Regions from separate parts of the Peribacillus sp. NPDC096379 genome, predicted to be linked through region 1. Evidence: riboswitches for the same ligand, from Rfam matches in the RefSeq annotation. Region 1 holds a riboswitch; each other region holds the start of a gene.

Region 1 (3,281 bases):
CATAACAGGAGAGCCGCCAATGGCAAGGGTACTATTCGCACAGTCATTGATTGTGACCGAATTGGTTATATGATGAACAAGCGGATTGGCACTTCGGACTTTCTTGAATAATAATTCGATTCTATTTTGCACAGTCATTCCCTCCAAATTTTTATGATTGGTGTACTTTCTGAAATTGATAGAAATGGTTGACTGGACCATGGCCATTCCCAATGGCAAAGCTGTCACGGATAGCTTGCGTAATATATTCTTTTGATTGACGGATGGCATCCTCGATTTCAAGTCCGTTTGCCAAGTTTGCCGCAATGGCTGATGAAAGGGTACAGCCCGTCCCGTGTGTATTTTTCGTATGAATTCTTTCACCATTCAACCATGAATAATTTGTCCCATCATAAAAAAGATCATTTGGATCTCCGGCAGAGTGTCCTCCTTTTAACAAGATGGCCTTCGCTCCTAATTGCTCGATAATCTGGCATGCTTCATATAAATCTTGTTTAGATTGAATCGTTATTCCCGCTAGCATTTCCGCCTCTGGTATATTAGGAGTAACGAGCGTAGCCATTGGGAGCAAGCGCTTTTTCAACGCTTCTACAGCATCCTCCTCCAGAAGTTGATCCCCACTTTTAGCAATCATGACTGGATCAAGGACAATGTACTGAGGTTTATATGTATCAAGCATTTCGGCAACCGTTTCGATCGTTTCGGCCGAACCGAGCATCCCAATCTTCACAGCATGAACTTCAATATCGTCAAAAACGGCAGATATTTGGTCGCGAATGATTTCTTGGCTCATCGTTTGAATCGAACGAACCTCTACCGTATTTTGGGCGGTGACAGCTGTGATAACCGACATGCCAAACACATGATGGGCAGAAAATGTTTTTAAATCGGCTTGAATTCCCGCTCCTCCTCCTGAATCAGAGCCTGCGATTGTAAGTGCTGTTTTCATAGAGTAACCCCTCCAAATATTTATTTTTCAAGAACACTTTTAATAAAATAAACGCAATACTTGCTCCTGCTAAAGAACTAATTGAAAACGCTGGTAAAAAGCCAAACAAAGCCACTTTTTTCCCTAAAAACAACAGGGCAAGTGGATAACAGGCAAGCGCTCCGATAATCCCGGTACCTATGACCTCACCTACACAAGCGAAACCAATCTTATTTGTATACCTGAATAATAGTCCTGCAAGCAAAGCCCCCATCATACTCCCTGGAAAAGCAAAGATAGAACCCGTTCCAGCCATGTTTCTAATAATAGAGACGAGCAAAGCTTGACCAATGGCATAGCCAGGACCTAACATAACGGCCGTTAATACGTTCGCTAAGTGTTGGATCGGAAAGATTTTGGCAAAGCCCATCGGAATAAAGACAAAGGAACTAGTCAGTGCTGTTAATGCTGTAATCATGGCAGTAAGTGTGAGCTTTCTAATAGAATTCATCGTTTCATCTCCTTTTTGTGTGCCCCATACATTGGCCAAAATAGTTTGGAGCATTTTAAGTGATTTGTTTTAAAAAGCCACACACTCTGAAATAAAACCAAAAACCCCCTTCCTGAAAGTAGGAAAGGGGTAGATATCCACATATAAACTAACTGAGCTAATATCTCCACTTCCCTCCGCCGGCATGATCCGGTTCAGGTTCAAAGGGTCTAGAACAACGTTCCATCTCAGCCTCTTAAAGACTCCCCTAGTGCAATGTATATTTAATTACTGTCATCATACCACGCTGGAACAAAAATGCAATGCCTGAAAATTTGAAATTGATATTTTTTTAAGGCGAGATAGGAAAATTGGATTCATGTAGCGCTTATTTATCCCGCATTAACGGGCAGTAATACCTCCGCCCCTTTTTCAACAGAAAAAGCCCTACAAATAATGTTATTAAATGTAAAAGATATAATCCTCCGGCAAAACCCTTTTTAAGAACTTCTTTGTTCGTTCTTCTTTTGGATTCACAAAAATATCTTTAGGTGTTCCTTCTTCTACTACAACGCCGGCATCCATAAAGATCACTCTATTGGCTACATCTTTCGCAAACGACATTTCATGCGTGACGACTAGCATCGTTGTTCCTTCATTGGCAATATTTTTCATGACGGTCAACACTTCACCGACTAGTTCTGGATCTAGTGCAGAGGTTGGTTCGTCAAATAGAATGATATCTGGATTTAAAGCGACCGCTCTTGCTATACCAACCCTTTGCTGTTGCCCACCTGACAATTCACTCGGGTATGCATGATACTTTTCTGCCAGGCCTACTTTATCCAATGCTTTTTTGCCAATTTCAATCGCCTCATCTTTTGCCACTTTTCTTCCGATAATCAGCCCTTCTGTTACATTTTCCAATGCCGTTTTATTATTAAATAAATTATAATTTTGAAATACAAAGGCCACTTTCTGCCTAATTTCATGAATTTGCTTTTTGGACGCTGTTTTAAGATTGACATCAATATCGCCAAAAATGGCATGCCCTTGGTCTGCTTTTTCAAGAAAATTAATGCAGCGAAGTAATGTTGTTTTTCCGGAGCCACTTGGTCCAAGGATTACCACAACATCCCCTTTGTCTATTTGTAAATCCACGCCTTTTAAAATCTCATTATTACCAAACGATTTATGGATATTTGTAATCTCTAACATCATATCCACCTCCTATTTCATTTCAGACATTTACTGCTTTATACCTTCTTAATCGTTTTTCATATACCTTAAATAAATACTCTACTAAACTACATAAAATCAAGTAGACAAGGAAGATATCAATATAAGCCTCAACATAATTGTAGCCGACATTGGCTGCCACCTTGGCTCTTAATGTAATTTCTTGCAGAGACATGGCATACCCTAAAGATGTTGCTTTAATTAAATTGACTGTTGCTGTACAAATATTTGGTAAGGCGACAACTAATGTCTGTGGAATGATGATTCTTCTAAATGCTTGCACATTCGTTAATCCAACAGAATAAGCTGCTTCCAATTGTCCCTTGCTTACTGTGCTTAAAGCTGAACGGAACACTTCGATAAGAATCGCTGTCGTATTCAATGAGAAAACAATGAAAGCGTACCAAATTGGATTGACATCGTACACATTCATGTTGATGTTATATTTTTCAAATATCGAAGCAAGCAATAAAGGGACACTGCTATAGATGATAAATATTTGAATAATGACAGGTGTTCCTCTTACAAATGAAACATATATTTGTGCAAAACGATTTAAAACCGGAATCCGATTGATTCTTGTTAAGGCAAGTAAAAAACCTAATGGCAAAGCAATCAGTAATG
Region 2 (3,281 bases), 1.0 Mb from region 1:
TTTGTTTTCTGAGTCAAATAGAAGCCTTCTTCGCTAGTTGGGTAGATGAAGAACGAGCGAGCAGATAAAGGGAAATCTTCGAGATTCGAGACACGTAATGTTTCATCCTCCATTAGTGCGGGATTCGATTGAATCGAAGCAGAAAGTACCGCAGCTTCAATAAGCTCTTCTACCTTGGCACCAGCCTTCTTTGCTCGCTTTGTGTGAAAGTCAACACAGTAGCTACACTTTGTAACATGAGTAACCGCTACTGCTAAAATCTCTTTTGTTTTAGTATCAATGGCTCCTTCAGACCAAACTTCATCTGCAAAATTTCGATACTTTCTAAATGGCTGCGTAGCTTTCTTAAGAGCTTCTCCTAAATTTTTACTTACTTGCTGATACTCTGACATGATAGCCTCCCAAATTCCTAATTAAATACTTATAATTCTTATCATTTTACTTGGTTATGATAATGATTTTTCCGAGTTATCCAGGTAGTTTACTTTTTAATAATATATCAGTTATTTTTTGAATATTCAAGACTTTTCTTGATTTCAGGCTTTCCTTAATAAGTAAGCGAATACTTGATCCTGTTGGTTAATTCAATTATTCATTAATTTTGTTCCTTAACAAAATGCTCAAAATATGCAAAAAAGACCTCATTTATTGGTATCGCAAACTGGGCTAGAATACATAACCAAAAGGATCGCCTAAGCCAAACAAGCTATATGGAGAGCTGTTATCTCTGGTCATAGAGGGGGTAGACTACTCACACTAAACATCAAAACCTCTTGAAGAAATTTGTCTCATTTTTCATCATAAAACTAGTCCCTTCCAAAATGGTTATCGTCTCCAGAATTATTCGAGGTTTCCATAGCGGCGATTTTCCCCAAATAAAAAAAGCCAAAAATGAATCAAATGTGAACTTTCAGTATGGATCGCCTACCCCCTCCATTCTGTCAAAGCTTATTTGCATATCAATCTGCAATGTTTCGGTAATCATCAAACATTCCTATTTTTCATAAAAGATTGACAATCAAAAATTTCATGGTACTATTTAGACAAATGACAATTAAATAAACAATTTTTACCACTAGGGGTGCCTCTTGAATGGGAAATGAAGCTTAAAAAGATATTGGAAGCTTCTTATGACTGAAAAGGCTGAGATTAAAGTGAGACTTTAAGACCCTTAGAACCTGATCTGGATTATACCAGCGTAGGGAAGTGGGGGCGTCTATACTGAGGACACCTATTTTGTAACCAATCAAAACCACTTTCTTATGCTAAAAAGGAAGTGGTTTTTTATTTTTTAAAAGAAGATACTGGGCAATTTCATATATCTATCTGTGTCTCACTTACTACTAATAGAAAAAATGGAGGGCAAATCACATGACATTTTCAAAGGAAATTCGTAAAGAAGTTGATCACATCTGGGAAGCAAGCTTTCACCACCCGTTTGTTACAGGTATTGGAGATGGGACACTCCCACTCGCCTGTTTTCGCTACTATGTGATGCAAGATGCTTATTATTTATCTCACTTTGCTAGAGTACAAGCTTTAGGGGCAGTAAAAGCAACAGATTTATACACAACGAGTCGACTTGCCAGCCATGCACAAGGAACGTATGAAGCTGAGCTATCGCTCCATGACAATTTCTCTAAACGATTAGGCATTACTGAAGAGGAAAAGAAGAATTTTAAACCTGCACCTACTGCTTATGCATATACGTCACATATGTATCGTGCTGCCTATTCAGGACATTTAGGTGACGTAATTGCGGCAATCCTGCCATGTTACTGGTTATATTATGAAATTGGTGAAAGACTAAAAGGTTGTACACCAGAAGAACCGATTTATCAAGAATGGATTGCTGCATATGGCGGCGATTGGTTCCGGACATTGGTAGACGAACAGATTAAGAGAATCGATGAGATTGCTAACAAAGTGACTGAGGACGATAAACTACGAATGAAAGAGCATTTCATCCTTAGTAGTCAATATGAATACTCTTTTTGGGAAATGGCGTATCAGTTAGAAACGTGGCCGGTTCAAAAAGAAGTACTAGAAGTATAATAATTAGCCAATTCTAAATAAGGAGATTCATAACATGACAAAAGGATTAAAATTGACAGACATATTAGTGACGATTGTAATTGCCATTGCATTTGGCATTGTCTATATTCTTTGGGGTTCCGTATATTATGCTCTAAAACCAATCGGCTTACATGCCGACCAATTTATGTATGGCATGTGGTTTATTGCGGCTAATGTTGCCTTTTTTATCATCCGTAAACCAGGTGTTGCATTGCTTGCTGAAATTGCAGCGGCGTCCGGTGAATTTCTTTTAGGTTCCCCATGGGGGCTAACCGTGCTTCTGTATGGCGTTGTCCAAGGTTTGTTTGCAGAGCTTGTCTTTATGGCTTTCAAATATAAACGATTTCATATTTCCGTAGCGATATTGTCGGCTATCGCTGCATGCTTAGGATCGGTCCTAATGGATTTCGCCTATGGAGAAATCGGTGATCTTGCTGCTTGGAATTTAACATTATTTATGTTTGCTAGATTTCTCGGGTCTATTCTCTTTGCAGGTGTGTTTGCTTACTATTTAGTGAGAGTTTTAGAAGCGACAGGCGTAACAAATCTTGTGCGTCCAGCATCAAGTAAAGATTATGCTGAACTGGATCAAAAGTAAGGGTGGATAACTATGGAACGAATTGCACATGTTGAAAAGTTACGATTGAAATTCCCTGGAGATGCGTCCTTATTATTTAAGGACTTATCTTCTACCTTTTACAAAGGGGAAAAAGTTCTCCTTCTCGGGCCATCAGGTTGTGGAAAATCGACGCTTTTACAAGTTTTAAGTGGCTTAATTCCTCATTCGATTGACGTTCCCATGAAAGCTGAGGCACTTTTATGTCCCTCTTCATGGGGGTATGTTTTTCAAGATCCTGATAGTCAGTTTTGCATGCCTTTTGTTGATGAAGAAATTGCATTCGTTCTTGAAAATATGAACGTTCCAAAACAACAAATGATTGAGCGAATCCATCATCACTTACAGCAGGTCGGCTTATCTCTACCAGATATTCATACTAACATTCAAACACTATCTGGAGGTATGAAACAACGCTTAGCTATAGCATCGATCTTGGCCCTAAAACCAGACGTATTATTTTTAGATGAACCAACAGCGATGCTTGACCCTAAAGGAACGAAAGAGATTTGGAATGTATTAAAAGAAGTCGGCCAAGAAAAAACATTGATTATTGTAGAACATAAAATTGATCATGTCCTAGAATTCA
Region 3 (3,281 bases), on a different contig from region 1:
AGAGAATATAGCCCGGATAGGAACGCATAAGGATTCAATCTGCCAATACGGTGAATCATATATAGATGAAGTGGATCATGCTTTAGAATGCTCTCTGTACTTCTTCTAGGCACAAGTTTCATGATGAGCAAGACGAAGCAGCAACAGATAAGGAGAACCAAGAAACCAATTAAAAACTTTGAAAAGCCTTCCTTTTGTTTTGTTTTCTTTATGGCTGTTTCTACTCGCTTCTTTTCCTGTGCAACTGCTTCCTTTAAAGACATAGGTGCTGCATTTTTAGCCTGTTCACTCATGATGGATGAGGGAAAGAGTATCCGGGTTTCAGTTAAGGCATACATTTCAGATACCGGAGTGGAGAAATGGACGCTATATGGATCTTTTGATGAAACTTTCCCTTTCCGGTCATGGAAGAATGCATACGTGTTTTGATTATCGACTTCTTGTGGGAAATAAAAATCAATGTTTACATGAAAAAGATCGTTATCATGATTTGAATCTGTTCCAAAGAACGGTACGGTCAAATCACTATAAGAATCATATGATTTCACAGCATTTTTTAACGTATATATATAGAAAATATACTTCTTTTCATTATTGGACGGAAGGGATGCAGTATATGTACGGTCATCTTCTGAAACATGTAGCTGTCTCAGTTCATTCCTCTGCATATAGCCAAGCTTTGCCTTTGGATTCAACAGCTCATATGCCTCGAAATCCTGCACCCCATCATGATGGTCCTTCTGGATAGAACGATGGACTTGACTATACTTTCCATCAAAAGTGTATGTGAAAATTTCATTCACGACTAAATTTCCGTTTGGCTGAATCCAGGCGCGGATATTTACTTGATCAATCGAAAAGGACTTAGCGAAAGTGGTTGAAGCCATGATGAAACCAAGAATAAAGATAAACGGAAAAATAAAGAATACTCTTTTCAACTAGTTCCCCCCTACGATATTACTCATTAGTATCACTGTTAATCTACGAATAACTAAATATTACCATATCTATAAAAGGAATGGAAAGCGAGGCAGGGATTTGTTCATTCTATCTGAAGCGTGGCTATATTTTTTGAAAAAATCACAGAAATTGGTGGATGTGATTGTGATGGAACCTATTTTGTTCCCTTTATCGAAAAAGGCTTTTTCTTTTTTAGCATTCCTCTTGAAAAACCTCAAGACATATGGCAAAGTAAGTAGATGATGAAGCATTAAACGAATTGAATAATGAAACATGTGGGGGGACCAGTGTTGCTGGTTGAGACCGTATCCAATAGATACATACCCTTGGAACCTGATCTGGTTAAAACCAGCGTAGGGAACATATTTAAACAGGACTCATTTGTTATGATATGCACCCTAGGGATAAACCTATGGTGCTTTTTTGCGTAGCGCGATTCCTATTAAACGTTTACATATTTTCCACCTTGTTTCTTCGTTTGCTGCTTTGTAAGACATGTTCAAGGGGGAAATGTAATGAAGAAATGGTTAGTCTTACTTAGTGTGATGCTTATTCTTGCTGCTTGCGGGAATAGTCAGGACAATGGTTCGAAGGAAAAGAATCAAGAGAAATTAAAGAAAGTTACTCTTGTTTTAGATTGGACGCCGAATACGAATCATACTGGTTTGTATGTTGCAAAGGAAAAGGGGTATTTTGAAGAAGAGGGGCTAGATGTTGAGATTATAATGCCAGGTGAGGCGGGAGCTGACCAGCTTGTCGCAGCGGGAAAAGCAGAGTTCGGAATTGGCTACCAGGAATCTTTGACAGAAGCGCGTGTACAAGGTGTGCCATTGGTCTCGATTGCTGCTATTATTCAGCATAACACGTCTGGATTTGCTTCCCCAGTTGATAAGAAAATTACCTCACCGAAAGATTACGAAGGAAAGACGTATGGCGGTTGGGGAGCACCTGTAGAAAAAGCTGTCCTATCTTCTTTGATGAAGCAGGAAAATGGAGATGTGAAAAAAGTCGATATTGTGAATATGGGAGATACGGATTTTTTCACAGCGGTTAAACGAGATATTGATTTTGCTTGGATTTATTATGGGTGGACAGGTATAGAAGCTGAGTTGCGTGGGGAGAAATTGAATATGCAATATTTGACCGATTACACGGAAAAGCTAGATTACTATACGCCTGTTCTCACAACTAATGAAGATTTAATAAAAGAAGATCCAGATACTGTTCGTTCTTTTGTAGCAGCAGTTTCCGAGGGCTATCATTATACGATTGAACATCCCGAAGAAGCGGCGGACCTTTTAATTAAAGCAGTTCCTGATATAGACCCAGAATTGGTAAAGGCAAGTCAAAAGTGGTTATCACCGAAATATCAAGATGACGCTTCAAAATGGGGTGTTCAAGATCAAAAGGTTTGGGAAAACTATGCGAGCTGGATGTTTGAGAACGGTTTGCTTGAAAGTGAATTAGACGCAAAAAAGGCATTCACCAATGAATTTTTACCGAAATAAGGAGGAGAGAAGCATGAGCGACTCATTAGTAAGCATTCAAATTATCCCGAAAACAAAAAATGGGGAAGATGTGATTCCTTATGTAGATGAAGCAATAGCGATTATTCATGACTCTGGAATTAAATATGAAGTTCATCCGCTTGAAACGACCATGGAAGGGAATTTGACAGAAATCTTTTCAATTATCGAGAAAATGAATCAACGGATGATTGAGATTGGCAGTCGTAATGTGATTTCTCAAGTGAAAATTCTTTATCAACCAAGCGGTGCATCTATGGATAAATTGACAGAGAAATATCGCCCATGAAGATTTGGTATAAAGGATGGAGACCAGCTCTGGTCCTCATCCTTTTATTCATCGTATGGGAAGTTTCTTGTCGGCTTTTTGAAATACCAAAATGGCTCCTGCCTTCCCCCTCGCAGATATGGTTAGAAGGAGCTGCTGGATGGCCGAATTATCATCACCATCTAACATCGACGATTGGACTTACAATCTTGGGGTTTTTAATTGGAGCAAGTGTGGGCATTGCAGTTGCTGTTGGTCTACACCTTATTCCGAAGCTTAGAGAAGCCATTTATCCGATCATCATTCTCTCACAAAACATTCCAATCATTGTGTTGGCTCCACTCCTTGTTATTTGGTTTGGGTTTGGTATATTACCTAAAGTCATTGTCATTACGCTCGTTTGTTTTTTCCCAATCACAGTGGCTGCTTTGGATGGGTTTAGACAAACGAGTTCAGAGCTGATGCATTACATGAAAATGGCTGGGGCAACAAAGAAACAAATCTTTTGGAAACTGGAATGGCCTTAT

What was found. Region 1 has a riboswitch for thiamine pyrophosphate ahead of thiW (energy coupling factor transporter S component ThiW). Riboswitches for the same ligand answer to the same signal wherever they lie in the genome.
Region 2: it holds a riboswitch for thiamine pyrophosphate, as region 1 does, so the genes downstream of both, tenA (thiaminase II) here and thiW (energy coupling factor transporter S component ThiW) in region 1, are expected to answer to the same signal.
Region 3: it holds a riboswitch for thiamine pyrophosphate, as region 1 does, so the genes downstream of both, ACIQZI_RS21675 (ABC transporter substrate-binding protein) here and thiW (energy coupling factor transporter S component ThiW) in region 1, are expected to answer to the same signal.

The regions. Positions count from the first base shown of each region.
Region 1 is NZ_JBIWFD010000001.1:171,045-174,325, reverse strand. It holds gene thiM (hydroxyethylthiazole kinase) at 1-138, opposite strand, end outside; gene thiD (bifunctional hydroxymethylpyrimidine kinase/phosphomethylpyrimidine kinase) at 152-949, opposite strand; gene thiW (energy coupling factor transporter S component ThiW) at 918-1,439, opposite strand; TPP riboswitch at 1,594-1,698, opposite strand; gene ACIQZI_RS00865 (amino acid ABC transporter ATP-binding protein) at 1,881-2,636, opposite strand; gene ACIQZI_RS00860 (amino acid ABC transporter permease) at 2,659-3,281, opposite strand, start outside.
Region 2 is NZ_JBIWFD010000001.1:1,203,628-1,206,908, reverse strand. It holds gene ACIQZI_RS05650 (carboxymuconolactone decarboxylase family protein) at 1-392, opposite strand, end outside; TPP riboswitch at 1,068-1,222, shown strand; gene tenA (thiaminase II) at 1,372-2,055, shown strand; gene ACIQZI_RS05640 (ECF transporter S component) at 2,081-2,674, shown strand; gene ACIQZI_RS05635 (ABC transporter ATP-binding protein) at 2,687-3,281, shown strand, end outside.
Region 3 is NZ_JBIWFD010000007.1:45,297-48,577, reverse strand. It holds gene ACIQZI_RS21680 (DUF2207 domain-containing protein) at 1-938, opposite strand, end outside; TPP riboswitch at 1,228-1,337, shown strand; gene ACIQZI_RS21675 (ABC transporter substrate-binding protein) at 1,476-2,468, shown strand; gene ACIQZI_RS21670 (thiamine-binding protein) at 2,482-2,775, shown strand; gene ACIQZI_RS21665 (ABC transporter permease) at 2,772-3,281, shown strand, end outside.